2 regions of the Bacillus sp. V2I10 genome follow, and region 1 is predicted to be linked to the other one. Evidence: riboswitches for the same ligand, from Rfam matches in the RefSeq annotation. Region 1 holds a riboswitch; the other holds the start of a gene.
What was found. Region 1 has a riboswitch for S-adenosylmethionine ahead of QFZ72_RS05260 (methionine ABC transporter ATP-binding protein). Riboswitches for the same ligand answer to the same signal wherever they lie in the genome.

Region 2: it holds a riboswitch for S-adenosylmethionine, as region 1 does, so the genes downstream of both, mtnW (2,3-diketo-5-methylthiopentyl-1-phosphate enolase) here and QFZ72_RS05260 (methionine ABC transporter ATP-binding protein) in region 1, are expected to answer to the same signal.

The regions. Positions count from the first base shown of each region.
Region 1 is NZ_JAUSYV010000001.1:1,032,795-1,040,628, reverse strand. Features, by position in the region: gene QFZ72_RS05295 (cysteine desulfurase) at 1-377, opposite strand, end outside; gene sufD (Fe-S cluster assembly protein SufD) at 377-1,681, opposite strand; gene sufC (Fe-S cluster assembly ATPase SufC) at 1,699-2,484, opposite strand; gene QFZ72_RS05280 (YuzK family famiily protein) at 2,667-2,834, opposite strand; gene QFZ72_RS05275 (carboxymuconolactone decarboxylase family protein) at 3,032-3,400, opposite strand; gene QFZ72_RS05270 (MetQ/NlpA family ABC transporter substrate-binding protein) at 3,572-4,405, opposite strand; gene QFZ72_RS05265 (methionine ABC transporter permease) at 4,419-5,075, opposite strand; gene QFZ72_RS05260 (methionine ABC transporter ATP-binding protein) at 5,068-6,093, opposite strand; SAM riboswitch class I at 6,261-6,372, opposite strand; partial or broken gene QFZ72_RS05255 (O-acetylhomoserine aminocarboxypropyltransferase/cysteine synthase family protein) at 6,476-7,749, opposite strand.
Region 2 is NZ_JAUSYV010000001.1:3,957,232-3,965,065, reverse strand. Features, by position in the region: gene QFZ72_RS20105 (pyridoxal phosphate-dependent aminotransferase) at 1-1,030, shown strand, start outside; SAM riboswitch class I at 1,112-1,220, shown strand; gene mtnW (2,3-diketo-5-methylthiopentyl-1-phosphate enolase) at 1,400-2,638, shown strand; gene mtnX (2-hydroxy-3-keto-5-methylthiopentenyl-1-phosphate phosphatase) at 2,635-3,297, shown strand; gene QFZ72_RS20090 (methylthioribulose 1-phosphate dehydratase) at 3,294-3,932, shown strand; gene QFZ72_RS20085 (1,2-dihydroxy-3-keto-5-methylthiopentene dioxygenase) at 3,950-4,483, shown strand; gene cbpA (cyclic di-AMP binding protein CbpA) at 4,837-5,499, shown strand; gene QFZ72_RS20075 (catalase) at 5,634-7,226, shown strand; gene QFZ72_RS20070 (aspartyl-phosphate phosphatase Spo0E family protein) at 7,460-7,708, shown strand.

The DNA.
Region 1 (7,834 bases):
ATGACGTTCGCATGGTGTTCCATATACGTAATCACAATCTCATCGCCAGCTTGAAGATTTGCACGTCCATAGCTTGCAGCTACTGTATTCAATGCAGTTGTAGCGCCGCGTGTGAAAATGATTTCTTCTGCAGACTGAGCATTTATAAACTTCCTTACCTTTTCGCGTGCTCCCTCGTAGCCATCTGTAGCTTTGGTGCCCAGTGTATGAACTCCGCGATGGACGTTGGAATTATATTCTCTATAGTAGCGGTCCAGCGCTTCAATGACCGGCAGCGGCTTCTGAGAAGTCGCTGCACTGTCAAGATAAACAAGATTCTGTCCATTTACTTGCTGATCCAAAATCGGGAAGAGTGAACGGATATCTTGGATATTCATTACTTAACTTTCCTTTCAATGACCTCAACAAGCTGTTTCTTAACGCCTTCGATTGGAAGTACTCTTACAACCGGCGCAAGGAAGCCGTGAATGACAAGACGCTCTGCCTCAACTTTAGGAATGCCTCGGCTCATCAAGTAATACAATTGAAGCGGATCAACGCGGCCAACAGACGCAGCATGTCCAGCCGTTACATCGTCCTCGTCAATTAATAGAATCGGATTTGCATCTCCGCGTGCTTTTTCGCTCAGCATAAGAACTCTTGATTCCTGCTCTGCATTTGATTTAGAAGCACCATGCTCAATTTTGCCGATTCCGTTAAAGACAGATGAAGCACTGTCTTTCATTACGCCGTGCTTTAAGATGTAGCCCTCAGAATTTTTGCCGAAGTGAATCACTTTTGTTGTGAAGTTTTGAATTTGATTTCCGCGTCCGACAACAACAGATTTAGTGTCTCCATAAGAGCCGTCACCTATCAGGTTTGTTGTGTTTTCAGAAATCGTATTGCCGTCATTCATCAAACCAAGCGCCCATTCAATGCGTGCATCGCGTGCAGCAGTACCACGGCGGTTTACATAAGTAGTAACACCTTTATTCAAATGATCAACAGCACCGTAAGTAACTTTTGCATTATTGTTCGCAAATACTTCCGTTACAATGTTGAAAATCGATTCTTCCGTTTCAGTCGTTGAAATATAGTTTTCAACATAAGTGACAGAACTGTTGTCGTCTGCAACAACGATAACATGGTTGAAAAGAGTTGTTTCCGGGTTTTCATGTACATATACAGCCTGAAGAGGTGCTGTTACCTCAACGTTTTTAGGCACATATACAAATACTCCACCGTTCATAAGAGCTGCATGAAGTGCTGTTAATCGATGCTCATCAACTTTCACGCCTTCAGTCATGAAGTATTTTTGCACAAGCTCAGAATGTTCGCGGACAGCCGTATGAATATCAGTGAAGATTACGCCCTGATCTTTCAAATCCTGAGAAAGAGATGTATAAGCAGGCGTTGTGTCTAATTGGATATAAAGATTTTTGTTCTCATCTTCAAGATCAATTAAAGCTTTTACTTCATCACTTAAATCATTAAGGGATGCTAAAGCTTTGCTTTTAACTGAGTGTGTTTGGAATTGTGTGAAATTCCACTTATCAATTTTCGTTTTATCCGGTCTTGGCATTGAAAGGTCTTCAGCTTTTTCAAGAGCTTGTAAGCGCAGTTCTTTAAGCCATTCCGGTTCACCGAGTTCATTTGAGAAACCCGTGACATAGTCGTGGTTGAATTTCGTCTCTACTGTCATCTTAATCCCCCTAACGCTTACGCTTCTTGACCAACAGTTTCGTCTTCGATGCCAAGCTCTTGTTTAATCCAGTCATAGCCTTCTGATTCTAAACGCTGAGAAAGCTCAGGACCGCCTGATTTTACGATGCGTCCCTGCATCATTACGTGTACATGATCAGGTGTGATGTAGTTTAACAGGCGCTGATAGTGAGTGATGATCAGGCAGCCGAAATCCTCGTTGCGCATTTGGTTAATGCCTTTTGAAACAACTTTTAATGCATCGATGTCAAGACCTGAATCGATTTCATCAAGAATCGCGATTTTAGGCTCGATCATCATTAATTGAAGAATCTCATTGCGTTTTTTCTCTCCGCCGGAGAATCCTTCATTTAGATAACGCTGTGCCATATCAGGATCCATTTCAAGGAATTCCATGTTAGAGTCCATTTTGCGGATGAATTTCATTAAAGAAATTTCCTGTCCTTCTTCTTTGCGTGCATTGATAGAAGAACGAAGGAAGTCAGCATTTGTTACTCCGCTGATTTCGCTTGGATATTGCATCGCTAAGAATAGACCTGCACGTCCGCGCTCATCTACTTCCATCTCAAGAACATCTTCACCATCAAGAGTGATGCTTCCTTGTGTTACTTCATATTTAGGGTGCCCCATGATCGCAGATGATAGTGTGGATTTACCAGTACCATTTGGTCCCATGATTGCGTGGAATTCTCCGCCTTTTATTTCAAGGTTTACACCTTTTAAAATTTCTTTCCCGTCAATTTCAACATGTAAATCTTTAATAACTAAAGTAGAACCTGCCATAAATAACTATACCTCCAATAATCTATAAGATCTCAATTTAATCATTCTCATTTTATTCTCATTCTAATTTTATAACAAATGAAATGTGAATACAACTTTTTCGGTAGCTTCTCTAAAAGGGCCGGATTTATTTATAACTCAAAAAGAATCAGCCAGTGACTGATTCCTTTCGGATTGGTATATTAATTCATTTTACGGTCTAATACTGCGAATAGCTGTTTGCTTTGCTGATAATCTTTTTCACGATTCTTTTCTACTTCCATACGCTTTTCATGGTTTCTGCTGTACACTGCATATCCCATTTTATGAGACTGCATTAAGGCTTTTTCCATTTCAGTTGTGTATTTCAAATCAAGCTTTTGCTGACTTGCGTAGATAATGAATCATCCTTTCAAGTTTTATCAACTAGTACTGTTACATGATAACACCTGATCAAATCAGCCTCAATCATCATATAGAAGGATATGAAAGGATCGTGGTTCTTCATATCGGATTTCAGCATTTAAGACACAGTTCTTATATAAATACTCCAATATACTCGAGTATGCTATTGCTTATGCTGATTTAATTCTGTGATGCACTCTTGTACTAAGGTAACGGATTGACTCATTGCCGCTCCTCCGCCAAAAGCAGCTGTTACTCCAACTGTTTCTAGAATTTCCTGTTCGCTTGCCCCTTGATCTAAGCAGCCTTTTGTATGATAAATAATACAATACTCATCTTGTGAATAGATGCTTATGCCAAGTGCAATCAACTGCTTTTCTTTTTGGGAAAGTGTTCCTTCTTTAAAACATTCTTCAGTGAATTCATTATAAAGATGTGCAAGCTCAGGCATTTTCTCTGTAAAAACTCCCAGACCTTCTTTGTAATTATGCAAAGCGGCTTCGCTTATATTTCTCGCTTCAAAATGCTGCATCAATTTTCAGCTCCATTCCTGATAGTAATCACCGTTAGTATGCAAAACATTCAGGAGATGTATGCGTAAAAAGAGTTTTTCGGGGAGTGTTTATTCCTAATTTCTACTATATTATATTGGTATATTTCAGATAAAAAAGAGAGCACCAAATTTCGGGTGCTCTCTTGCTATTTATTCTCCGTCAACAGGTACTACTGCACCTTCATATTTTTCTTCAATAAATGATTGAATTTCTTTTGAATGAAGCACTTCAACTAAAGCTTTAATTTCTTCTTTGTTTTCGTCGCCTTTGCGGACTGTGATGATGTTTACATATGGTGATTCTGAACCTTCAAGTGCAATCGCATCTTTTTGAGGATTGAGCCCTGCACCAATTGCATAGTTCGTATTAATTAAAACAGCATCGCCTTCATCGTTGTTATAAGCCTGCGGAAGAATGCTTGCTTCTACATCTGCTTTGAATTTTAGATTTTTATTGTTTTCATCGATATCATCAATTGTTGCAGTTGTTTTATCGACACCTTCTTTAATCGTGATTAAGCCTTCGCTTTCAAGCAATGAAAGCATACGGCCATGGTCAGCTACTGAATTACTCATGATAATTGTGCCGCCCTCTGGGATATCTTCTAATGATTTATGTTTTTTAGAATACACACCAATTGGCTCGATATGGATGCCGCCTGCATTAACAAAGTCGTAATCTTTATTTTCAGCCATTTGAGACTCTAAATATGGGATATGCTGAAAGTAGTTGGCATCAATTTCTTTACTTGCGAGAGATTTATTCGGCAGGATATAATCCTGGAACGGTACGATATCAAGCTCAATGCCTTTTTCCTCAAGCAAAGGCTGTGCTTCCTCCAGAATTTCCGCATGCGGGACATTTGAAGCTCCGATTTTCAGCGTTTTTGTTTCTTCTCCTTCGCCATTTCCGCCTCCAGTACCACATGCAGCAAGAGCGAAAGCAGATGTTGCGAATACAGCACTTAACAATAATTTCTTCATATAAATTTCCTCCCTAACGTTTATCTAATTTTGATGTTATAAAGTCTCCAATAAATTGGATGATAAATACAATGACTAATATCAAGATTGTCGCAATCATTGTTACAGCATTATTATTCCGCTGAAAGCCTTCAAGAAATGCAAGATTTCCTAATCCTCCGGCGCCGACTACCCCTGCCATGGCTGTATAGCCGACAAGTGCAATAGCGGTTACGGTAATACCGGAGATAAGCGCAGGAGATGATTCAGGTATTAACACCTTCCAAATGATCGTTGATGTTTTTGCACCCATCGATCTTGCAGCCTCAATGACTCCTTTATCTATTTCTCGAAGAGCAATTTCAACCATCCGCCCGTAAAATGGTGCAGCGCCGATAATTAAAGCCGGCAATGCTGCTTTTGCACCAAGGAACGTATCTAAAATGGCCTTTGTAAAAGGAATCAGCAAAATGATAAGAAGAATAAACGGAATCGACCGGAAAATATTCACGAATGCAGATATAATGATATTTACCGGTTTATTTTCCCAAATTCCGCCTCTGGAAGTTAAGAATAACAGCAGCCCGAGTATAATGCCCAAGACAAATGTTGCAGCCACGGAGAATCCTGTCATGAATAAGGTTTCACTTGTAGCTTCCCATACATTTTCCCATCTCACATTCTCAAACATTCGCAATCACCTCCGCTTCTACTTCTTGAGTGCGGATAAATGCCATTGCCTTATCCAGCTCTTCAGGCTGCCCGTCCATATGAATGAACAAGGTTCCATATGATCCGCTTTGAGTTTGCGATATTTTCCCTTGAAGGATGTTTACTTCAATCGGATGGTTTCGTATAAGATTCGTAATGAGCGGACTTTCTGTTGACTCCCCCACAAATGTCATCTGAATAACCATGCCGTGTTTGTATTTTTCAAGAATCAATTCCATCGTTTCCTGTGTATCATCATGCTCTGTAATTTGTTTCACAAAGCGCTTAGTAATAGACTGCTGCGGTTTTTTGAATACATCGAGCACTTCACCCTGCTCAACAATGTTTCCGTTTTCCATAACGGCAACACGATGGCAGATTTTACGAATCACATGCATTTCATGTGTAATCAGGACAATGGTCAAACCCAGTCTTTCGTTAATATCCACCAGCAGTTCAAGAATTGAATCTGTTGTTTGCGGGTCCAATGCTGATGTTGCTTCATCACAAAGCAATACTTTTGGATTATTCGCAAGAGCTCTTGCAATGCCGACACGCTGTTTTTGTCCCCCGCTCAGCTGGGATGGATATGCATCTTCCCGCCCTTCCAGCCCAACAAGCTTAATCAGCTCTTCCACACGTTTCATCCGCTGCTCTTTTTTCACTCCGGCGATTTCTAATGGAAACGAAATATTTTCCCGGACCGTTCTTGACCAAAGGAGATTAAAATGCTGAAAGATCATGCTTATTTCGTGTCTTGCCTTTCTCAGCTCATCTCCACGGATTTTATCGATCTTTCTTCCCGCTACTTGAATGGAACCGCCTGTGGGCTTTTCAAGTCCGTTCAGCAATCTGATCAGTGAGCTTTTTCCCGCACCGCTATAACCGATAATTCCGAAAATTTCACCTTGATTTATATTCAAGTCAACCGAATCAACCGCGGTAACATTTCCGCTTTTTGATTGAAAGACTTTTTTGACATCTTTTAACGTAATCATGACTTCACCTTCTTCCAAAATTCCACTCACTATCATTTTGCACGAAATGCGTCAGGTTCATGTTTTTTATTAAGAAAAGCGGAACCACTGTTCCCCTTTAACTTAAAGAAAACAAAAATGCCTTTCTGCATAAATGAGCAGAAAGGCATATCTATAGAAGAACCTTTCTCTCATCTTTCAAAACTGAATAACAGCTTTGAGTGAATTGGCACCTTTTCAATAAAATTGACGGTTGCCGGGCTTCGCAGGGCACTTTCCCTCCACCTCTCTGGATAAGAGACTTACAATTTATTTAATTAGTTTACTTTTAAATTCAGTGAGTTAGTAGTACGAGTGTGATTTTATCATGTGCCAAAAGACGGTGTCAACCAAAAGTTTTTTATTAATTCGAAAAGACGGATGATTCAATTAATGATTTCACACCCGTTGCTTGTTCAATTGCCTGTTCAAGATCCTCCAGAAGGTCATCTATATGTTCAATCCCAACAGACAATCGAATTAAGTTTTCAGTTACTCCTGATTTTTTCAGGCCTTCTGTATCCAGCTGCTGATGTGTAGTGCTGGCAGGATGAATGATCAGGCTTTTGGCATCTCCGACATTTGCTACATGCGACCATAGGTTAACAGAATTAATCACCTTTGCGCCTGCTGCACGGCCGCCATCAATGCCGAACACTACAACCGCTCCTGCCCCTTCAGCTAAATATTTATCTGCCAGGGCCTTGTCAGGGTGCTGTTCATCTTCAGGGTACAGCACCCATTTAACTGCAGAATGCTCATTTAAATACTCAACCACTTTTCTCGTATTAAAAATATGTTCTTTCATTCTTACATGAAGTGTTTCTACTTCAAGAGTAAATTGAAATGCATTAAGAGGACTGATAGCAGGCCCTAAATCCCTGAGGAGCTGAACTCGGGCTTTTACAATAAAGGCTGCCTCCGGCAATGCTTCTGCATATACAAGATTGTGATAGCTTGGATCTGGAGTCGTAAAGCCCGGAAACTTATCGCTGTTCCAATCAAACTTTCCTCCGTCTACGATAATTCCTCCGAGGGTCGTGCCATTTCCAAGCAGCCATTTGGTGGCAGAGTGAATGACAATATCTGCTCCATGTTCGATCGGCCTGCATAAATAAGGAGTTGCAAGGTGTTATCAATAATTAATGGGATACCGGCTTCATGAGCGATTTTTGCAGCTGCCTCTATATCAAGTACCTGCAGACTTGGATTGCCAATCGTTTCTGCAAAAATGGCCTTTGTTTTAGGCGATATGGCATCCCTGATATTCTCAGGATCATCCGCATTTACAAACTTAGTCTGTATACCGTACTTAGGCAATGTGGTTTGAAAGAGGTTGTAGGTCCCACCGTATAGGCTTGAGGCAGAGACAATCTCATCCCCTGTTCCGGCAATATTTAATATGGCAAGCGTTATCGCTGCCATGCCGCTTGCTACAGCAAGACTTCCTACGCCCCCTTCTAATTGGGAAACTCTTTCTTCAAAAACCGTTGAGGTAGGATTATGTATCCGGGTATAAATGTAACCCTGCTCTTTTAAGGCAAATAAATCCGATGCATGTTCCGTGTCATTAAAAACATAGGCGTTAGACTGATAAATCGGCACAGCCCGGGCTCCTGTTGCAGGATCCTTCTGCAGACCCCCATGTACATTTAACGTCTCAAGCCGAACTTATTTTGTCCCATATTTCCCATCCCCTTTTTCATTTATTCATATAAAAAAA
Region 2 (7,834 bases), 2.9 Mb from region 1:
GCCTCATATTGTTAAGGCTCTTCAAGAGGCGGCAGAAAATCCGGACTATCACAAATATTCCCCGTTCCGCGGACAGAAATTTCTTAAAGAGGCAATTACGGAATTTTACAAGCGGGAGTATGGTGTAACACTTAATGCTGACAAAGAAGTGGCCATTTTGTTTGGCGGAAAAGCGGGGCTTGTTGAAATTCCGCAATGTTTGCTGGACCCGGATGATTTAGTTCTCGTGCCGGATCCCGGATATCCTGACTATTGGTCTGGGGTAGAGCTTGCCCGGGCAAGAATGGAATTTATGCCGCTGGTAAAAGATAATCAGTTTTTGCCGGATTATGGGCAACTTTCAGAAGAAGCGAAGAAACAGGCAAAGCTTATGTTTTTGAATTACCCGAACAACCCGACTGGTGCTGTTGCTTCAAAAGAATTCTTTGAAGAAACAGTCGCGTTTGCAAAAGAAAATGAAATTTGTGTTGTCCATGATTTTGCCTATGGCGCCATTGGATATGACGGAAAGAAACCTGTCAGTTTTTTGGAAGTTGAAGGAGCGAAAGAGACTGGGATTGAAATCTATACGCTCTCGAAGACGTATAATATGGCGGGCTGGAGGATTGGCTTTGCGATAGGCAATGAAAGTGTCATTGAAGCGATTAACCTGTTTCAGGATCACATGTTTGTCAGTGTGTTCAGCGCTGTCCAGGAAGCTGCTGCAGCTGCCCTGCTTGAATCACAGACCTGTGTGGATGAATTGGTTGAGCGGTATGAAAGCAGACGCCATGCATTCATCACTGCTCTGAACGAAATTGGCTGGCAGGTTGAAGCGCCGCCGGGATCATTTTTTGCCTGGCTGCCTGTTCCTGCAGGCTATACTTCAGAATCCTTTGCCGAGTATCTCCTCCTGCACGCACATGTCTGTGTTGCGCCTGGTGTAGGTTTTGGGAAGTTCGGAGAAGGCTATGTAAGGGCAGGACTTTTAACCTCAGAAGAAAGACTGAGAGAAGCAGCAAAACGGATAAAATCTTTGAATTTATTTTGAAATGGCGGTTGACAGTCTTTTGAAAAACTGTCATAATCCAAATTAATTTCAGGTTATTCAGAACATAAAATAAATAAGCCATTCTTATCAAGAGCAGGTGGAGGGACTAGCCCGATGAAGCCCGGCAACCGACTTAAACCAAGGTTTAAGCACGGTGCTAAATCTTGCAGCATTCGCTGATAGATAAGGATCTTAGCCAAGTTAGATAAGGTCTCTTTTCGATTAGCGGAAAGGGGCCTTTTTTATTGATTACGAAAGTATAAAAGTTTGCGCATTGATGGCAAGAAGTGTCGCCCAACTCCTCGGCCATGCCTTAATCTAAACGGGCGCTTGCGCATTTCTAATATTGTTATGGAAGGCGGTACAAACATGAGCGGCATTACAGCAACCTATCTCATCCATGATGAAAAAAACTTAGAAAAAAAAGCAGAAGGGATTGCCCTTGGCTTAACCGTTGGGTCATGGACGGATCTTCCGGAACTTACGCAGATACAATTGCAGCAGCACAAAGGGAAGGTCATCTCCGTAGAAGAATTTGAGTCTGATGATAAGGTCTCAGCTTTTTTAAACAAACGCGTCAAAAAAGGCATCGTCAAAATTTTTTACCCTGGAGTAAATTTCAGCCATGATTTGCCTGCGATTCTTGCGACTGTGTTTGGAAAGCTGTCTCTTGACGGCGAAGTAAAGCTTCAGGACCTGGATTTTTCAGAAAATATTCTTGCTGAGTTTCAAGGTCCTAAATTCGGCATCAGCGGCATTCGTGAAAAACTTGGTGTATATGACAGACCTTTGCTTATGAGTATTTTTAAAGGAGTCATCGGACGTGATCTCGCTTTTTTAAAGAATCAGCTTAAAGATCAGGTGCTTGGCGGGGTTGATTTGGTGAAAGACGATGAAATTCTTTTTGAAAATCCGCTGACGCCTTTTGAACAGCGGATTACTGCCGGAAAAGAAGTGTTAAGCGAGGTTTATGAGCAGACCGGTCATAAGGCGATGTACGCGGTTCATTTATCAGGAAAAACGTATGATTTAAAAGAAAAAGCAAAGCGTGCGGCAGAGCTTGGAGCAGATGCCCTATTGCTTAATGTTTTTGCCTACGGCCTTGACGTGCTTCAAAGCCTGGCAGAGGACAAAGACATCAACATTCCGCTTATGGCTCATCCCGCTGTCAGCGGTGCATTAGCGTCATCCTCACTTTATGGAATCTCTCATTCTCTTTTACTCGGAAAATTGCTGAGATACAGCGGAGCCGATTTTTCTCTGTTTCCATCGCCATATGGAAGTGTTGCGCTTGAGCGGGAAGCGGCCCTTTCCATAGGTGCAGCTTGTAAAGAAAACGTGCTGCTGAAGGAAACATTCCCTGTGCCTTCAGCAGGGATTCATCCAGGACTCGTCCCTATCTTAATTCAGGATTTCGGGTTAGATAGCGTGATTAACGCAGGCGGAGGTGTCCACGGACATCCAAACGGCGCTGCTGCAGGCGGAAAAGCTTTCCGTGCAGCGATCGATGCGGCATTACAAGGCATCTCCTTGACTGAAAAAGCAAATGAAAATGCCGATTTGAGAATCGCGCTGGATCTTTGGGGGCAGGTGGAAGTGAGCAAATGAGCAAGCCGATTATCATCTGTGATTTCGACGGAACAATCACAAATACTGACAACATTATTGCTATTATGAAGAAGTTTGCTCCGCCAGAGTGGAACGCTTTGAAGGATGATGTATTAAGCCAGCGGATTTCTGTCCGAGCAGGAGTAGGGAAAATGTTTCAGCTGATTCCAGCTGAACTGAAATATGATATTATTCAATACTTGCTTTTTACGGCTCAGCTTCGCGATGGATTCCGTGAATTTGTTCAATTTACGGAGGAGGAAGAAATCCCTTTGTATATCGTAAGCGGAGGCATTGATTTTTTTGTCCACCCATTGTTGAATGGCTTGGTTGACAGGAGCCGCGTTTACTGCAATGAAGGTGATTTCAGCGGTCAGGCAATTGAAATCTTATGGCCAAACTCATGTGATGATCAGTGCAGCAATGACTGTGGCTGCTGCAAGCCGAGTTTAATCAGGAAGCTTGCGGATCCAGATCAGGAAGTCATTGTCATTGGTGATTCTGTTACTGATTTAGAGGCTTCAAAACTTGCAGACTTTGTGTTTGCAAGAGATTTTCTTCTTGGAAAATGCAAGTCTTTGAACCTTCCGCATCAGGAATTTACTACGTTCTTTGATGTAATAGATGGACTTAAGAAAAAGCAGGAGGCGGTATCATGAGTCTTTTAAATCAGCGCTGGAGCGAGCTTGCCGCGGTTAAACGCGAGCTTGCTGAGAGGGATTGGTTTCCAGGTACAAGCGGAAACCTGGCGATTAAGGTAAAAACAGAGCCGCTCTCGTTTTTAGTGACTTCAAGCGGTAAGGATAAACGGATTGAGACGAATGAAGATTTCCTATTGGTCGATCAGGATGGAGAAGCCCTTGAAGAAACAAAACTGAAGCCTTCTGCTGAAACCCTGCTTCATGTAGAAATCTATAATCGTACGAACGCAGGCTGCAGCCTCCACGTCCATACTGTTGATAACAATGTCATCTCTGAGCTCTACGGCGATGACGGCGGCGTTACGTTTAAAGGACAGGAAATCATTAAAGCATTTGGACTTTGGGAAGAAGATGCAGAGTGGCATATTCCAATTATTGAAAATGCGGCTCATATACCTGCTCTCGCAGCTGACTTTGGCAAGTATGTGACCGGAAACTCCGGTGCTGTTTTGATCCGCAATCATGGCATTACCGTTTGGGGCAAAGATGCTTTCGAAGCCAAAAAAATCCTGGAAGCATGTGAATTTCTATTTTCCTATCATTTAAAAGTCCTATCTTTAAAACAAGCTAAATTGCTCACAATAAGAGCTTAACAATAGGAGGAAATATAATGGCAACGATACGATTACAGGAAACAAATGAAAGAATCGCGGATCAAAAGGAGGTTGCTGCCTTTCTTGAGTCTCAGGAAGTCATCTATGAGCACTGGGATATCGAGAAGCTGCCGGAAGCTTTAAGAGAGAATTACAGTCTTTCTGATGAGCAAAAAGAGGAAATTCTGCAAGTATTCAAGGATGAAATCGCGAACATCTCAGAGCGACGCGGTTACAAGGCTCAGGATGTCATCTCTCTATCTGACAGGACGCCGAATCTTGATCAACTATTGAAAAATTTTAAGCAGGAGCATCATCACACAGATGACGAAGTACGCTTCATCGTCAGCGGCCACGGCATATTCATCATTCAGGGAAAAGACGGCTCGTTTTTTGATGTTGAACTCAACCCTGGCGACTTAATCTCCGTACCGCCAAACATTCGCCACTATTTTACTCTTCAGGAGGACCGCAAAGTTGTCGCAGTCCGCATTTTCGTTACATCTGAAGGCTGGGTGCCGATCTACGAAAAAGAAGAGCAGCAGGCATAATTGCAAAACCTCTTCACCTTGATGGTGAAGAGGTTTATTTATTCTGAAAATAAAAGGTTTTAGCCAGCAGAACAAGAATGAATGACCCGAATATGAAATCAGCTGAAAGAGAGCACAGAAAAACGAATTTACGCACAGAATGCTTCATTCTATGATTTCGGCAGCAAATAATTTGGGTGAAGAGGAGAAAACCTTGTGAAGCGAGCACAATATGAATCCAATCGATAATCTTAAATCTGCAAGTAACAGCCCTAAAATCCCTCAGCTGGATGCCAGAAAAATCAGCAAAACCGGCATAACTCTCTGATGTTTCTATGGTAAATTTTCAACAATAAATAAGCATAAAAGGGAGGATTGGAAAGAGGAAGATTCGCTACAATTTCGTGAAAAAAGAGGATGTCAGGTACTGCAAGGCGGAAAGCACAGTAAAGGAAGCTTATGAATTGCTGAGGGAGTCAGGGTACCGGAGTATTCCCGTGCTTAGAGAGAATGGCACAGCGTTTGCCGGCTTAATCTATAAAGTTGATCTCCTTGATCATTATGTAGAAAAGCAGGGCAATGATGAGGATTCGATCGAGGCTCTAATTCAGGATCAGGATGCGTTTGTTTATGAAGAGGATTCTTTCTTTAAGACATTCCTTACTATCAGACGTCTTCCATTTTTAGCGGTGCTGAATGATAAAGAGGAATTTTCAGGCATTATTACGCACGGTAATGTCATGGATGTACTTGAGGATTCGTTTGGCATGAAGACAGGCGGCTATATTCTGACAGTCGGCACGAAAGAGCATAAAGGAGTGATTAAGGATCTTGTCTCAACGATTAAAGATGTGAACATCGAAGGACTTCTGACGCTCGATAATGGCGATACATATTTAAGAAGAATCATCATCAACCTCTCTCATGACGTTTCTGAGAAAAAGCTGAATAAAATAATTAAGAAGCTAGAAGAAAAAGATTTCCGGGTAACGTCAGTTGATGATGTGAATCTCAGAGAAAAAGTATTGACAAAGTAAAAGGAATGTCATCTAAAAAACAGCAGGCCGAGCTATTCGATCTGCTGTTTTTCTTTGCCAATAAAGTTGTTTATGCCTTTTAATATTGGACATAAATGGTAGATGTATGTTTAAAATGGCAAGGAGGATGAAGAGTGAACAATGATAAAAACAGCAAGAAACCTGGAACAGGAGAACATGATGATACCTTAACAAATCGTCAGGGACATCCTGTTACAGACAATCAAAATGTAAGAACGGTCGGCAATAGGGGTCCGACAACACTTGAGAATTATGACTTTTTAGAAAAAATTTCGCACTTTGACAGAGAACGGATACCTGAAAGAGTGGTACATGCCCGGGGAGCAGGTGCCCATGGATATTTTGAAGCATATGGAAAAGCTGGTGACGAGCATGTGTCAAAATATACCCGGGCGAAATTGTTTCAAGAAAAGGGTAAAAAAACACCTTTATTTATCCGTTTTTCAACAGTAGTAGGAGCAAGGGAATCTACTGAAACTGCCCGTGATCCAAGAGGATTTGCGGTTAAATTCTACACAGAAGATGGAAACTGGGATCTTGTCGGGAACAATTTAAAAATATTTTTTATCCGCGATCCTTTGAAATTCCCTGATATGATTCATGCGTTTAAACCAGACCCTGTTTCTAATCTGACGGATCCGGAGCGGATGTTTGATTTTGTTTCACAATCTCCAGAAGCCATACATATGATCACGTTTGTCTTTTCACCATGGGGAATACCTGCTAATTACCGGCAGATGCAGGGCTCAGGAGTAAATACATATAAATGGGTGAATAAAAATGGAGAGGCAGTTCTAATTAAATATCATTGGGAACCTATCAATCAAAAAATTAAAAATCTCACACAAAAAGAAGCTGAAGTCATTCAGGCAAAAAATACGAGCCATGCTACACAGGATTTATACGAAGCAATTGAAAAAGGAGACTATCCTGAATGGGAGCTGTGTGTTCAGATAATGAGTGATGATGAACATCCTGAGCTCGACTTTGATCCATTAGATCCGACAAAGCTATGGCCCAAAGAGGAGTTTCCTTTCTTGCCAGTCGGCAAAATGGTGTTAAACAAGAATCCGGAAAATTACTTTTCCGAAGTAGAACAGGCATCATTTGGGACGGGCGTCCTGGTGGATGGACTTGATTTTTCAGATGACAAGCTGCTGCAGGGAAGAACCTTCTCCTATTCAGATACACAGCGATACCGTGTCGGAACAAACTATCTGCAGCTGCCGATAAATGCTCCGAAAAAACGCGTTGCAACTAATCAGCAGGGCGGACAAATGGAGTATCAAGTTGATCTTGCATCCGGTCAGAATCCGCATGTGAATTATGAGCCTTCTGTACTGGGAGGATTAAAAGAAGCAGAACAGATTGGGAAAGTCCATGAGCCCCAGTACAATGAAAAACTGGTCAGGCAAAAAATCGGCCGTTCAAATGATTATGGGCAGGCAGGAGATACTTATCGTGCATTTGAGGAGTGGGAAAAAGAAGAGCTGATTTCAAATTTAACAGATGCGCTTAAAGTATGCAGCCCTCAAATTCAGCAAAAAATGATTGAACATTTTACAAATTGTGACAAGGATTATGGCATGCGTTTAGCTGATAGTCTGGAAAAATCCAGTCAAATGAAAGATCACTCCAGTTCTGCAGCTGCTGAACAAACAGTAAAAAAAGCTGAAAAAATGGGTCATGAAGCAGATCCTTATTAAAGAGCCTGAGGGCTCTTTTTTCTTTTATTATAAAAACTGCAATTTTGTTTAAACCCCCACAAATTCGGGAAAAACGTGATAACTTAAATAAATTTAACAAAATTGTCATATTATTTCTCAATATTATTGTCGAATATTGCTAATCTATTTACAAGTTTAGAAGTATCTGTAATAATTTATTTGTATATTTATTCCCAATATAGATACTTAAGAGATGAGGCGGAGGGAAGAAAATGACAATCGAAATAAGCAAGTCTCAATTATTAGCGAGTATTGATTCTAAACGCAAGGAAATGATTGATACAGCAAGAGAAGGCGGATATACGTGTGAGGGCGCTGTTCAATGCAGTCAGGAATTGGACATGCTGCTAAATAAATATCAGCAAATTCTTTTTGAAGAAGAAAATAAAACGAATCCGCCATTTCTGCAATTTATTGAGTCTATGAAGAAATGGACGGCAAGGGATGGCTTGACTATATAAAAAACCTAATACTCGCGGGATAAATGGATTCCGTTTTTTGAGGGGAAAAACTGAAACAAATAGATGTAAAAGGGTACTAAATTGCACAGCAATTTGTACCTTTTTTCTATTGTTATTGAATAAGGG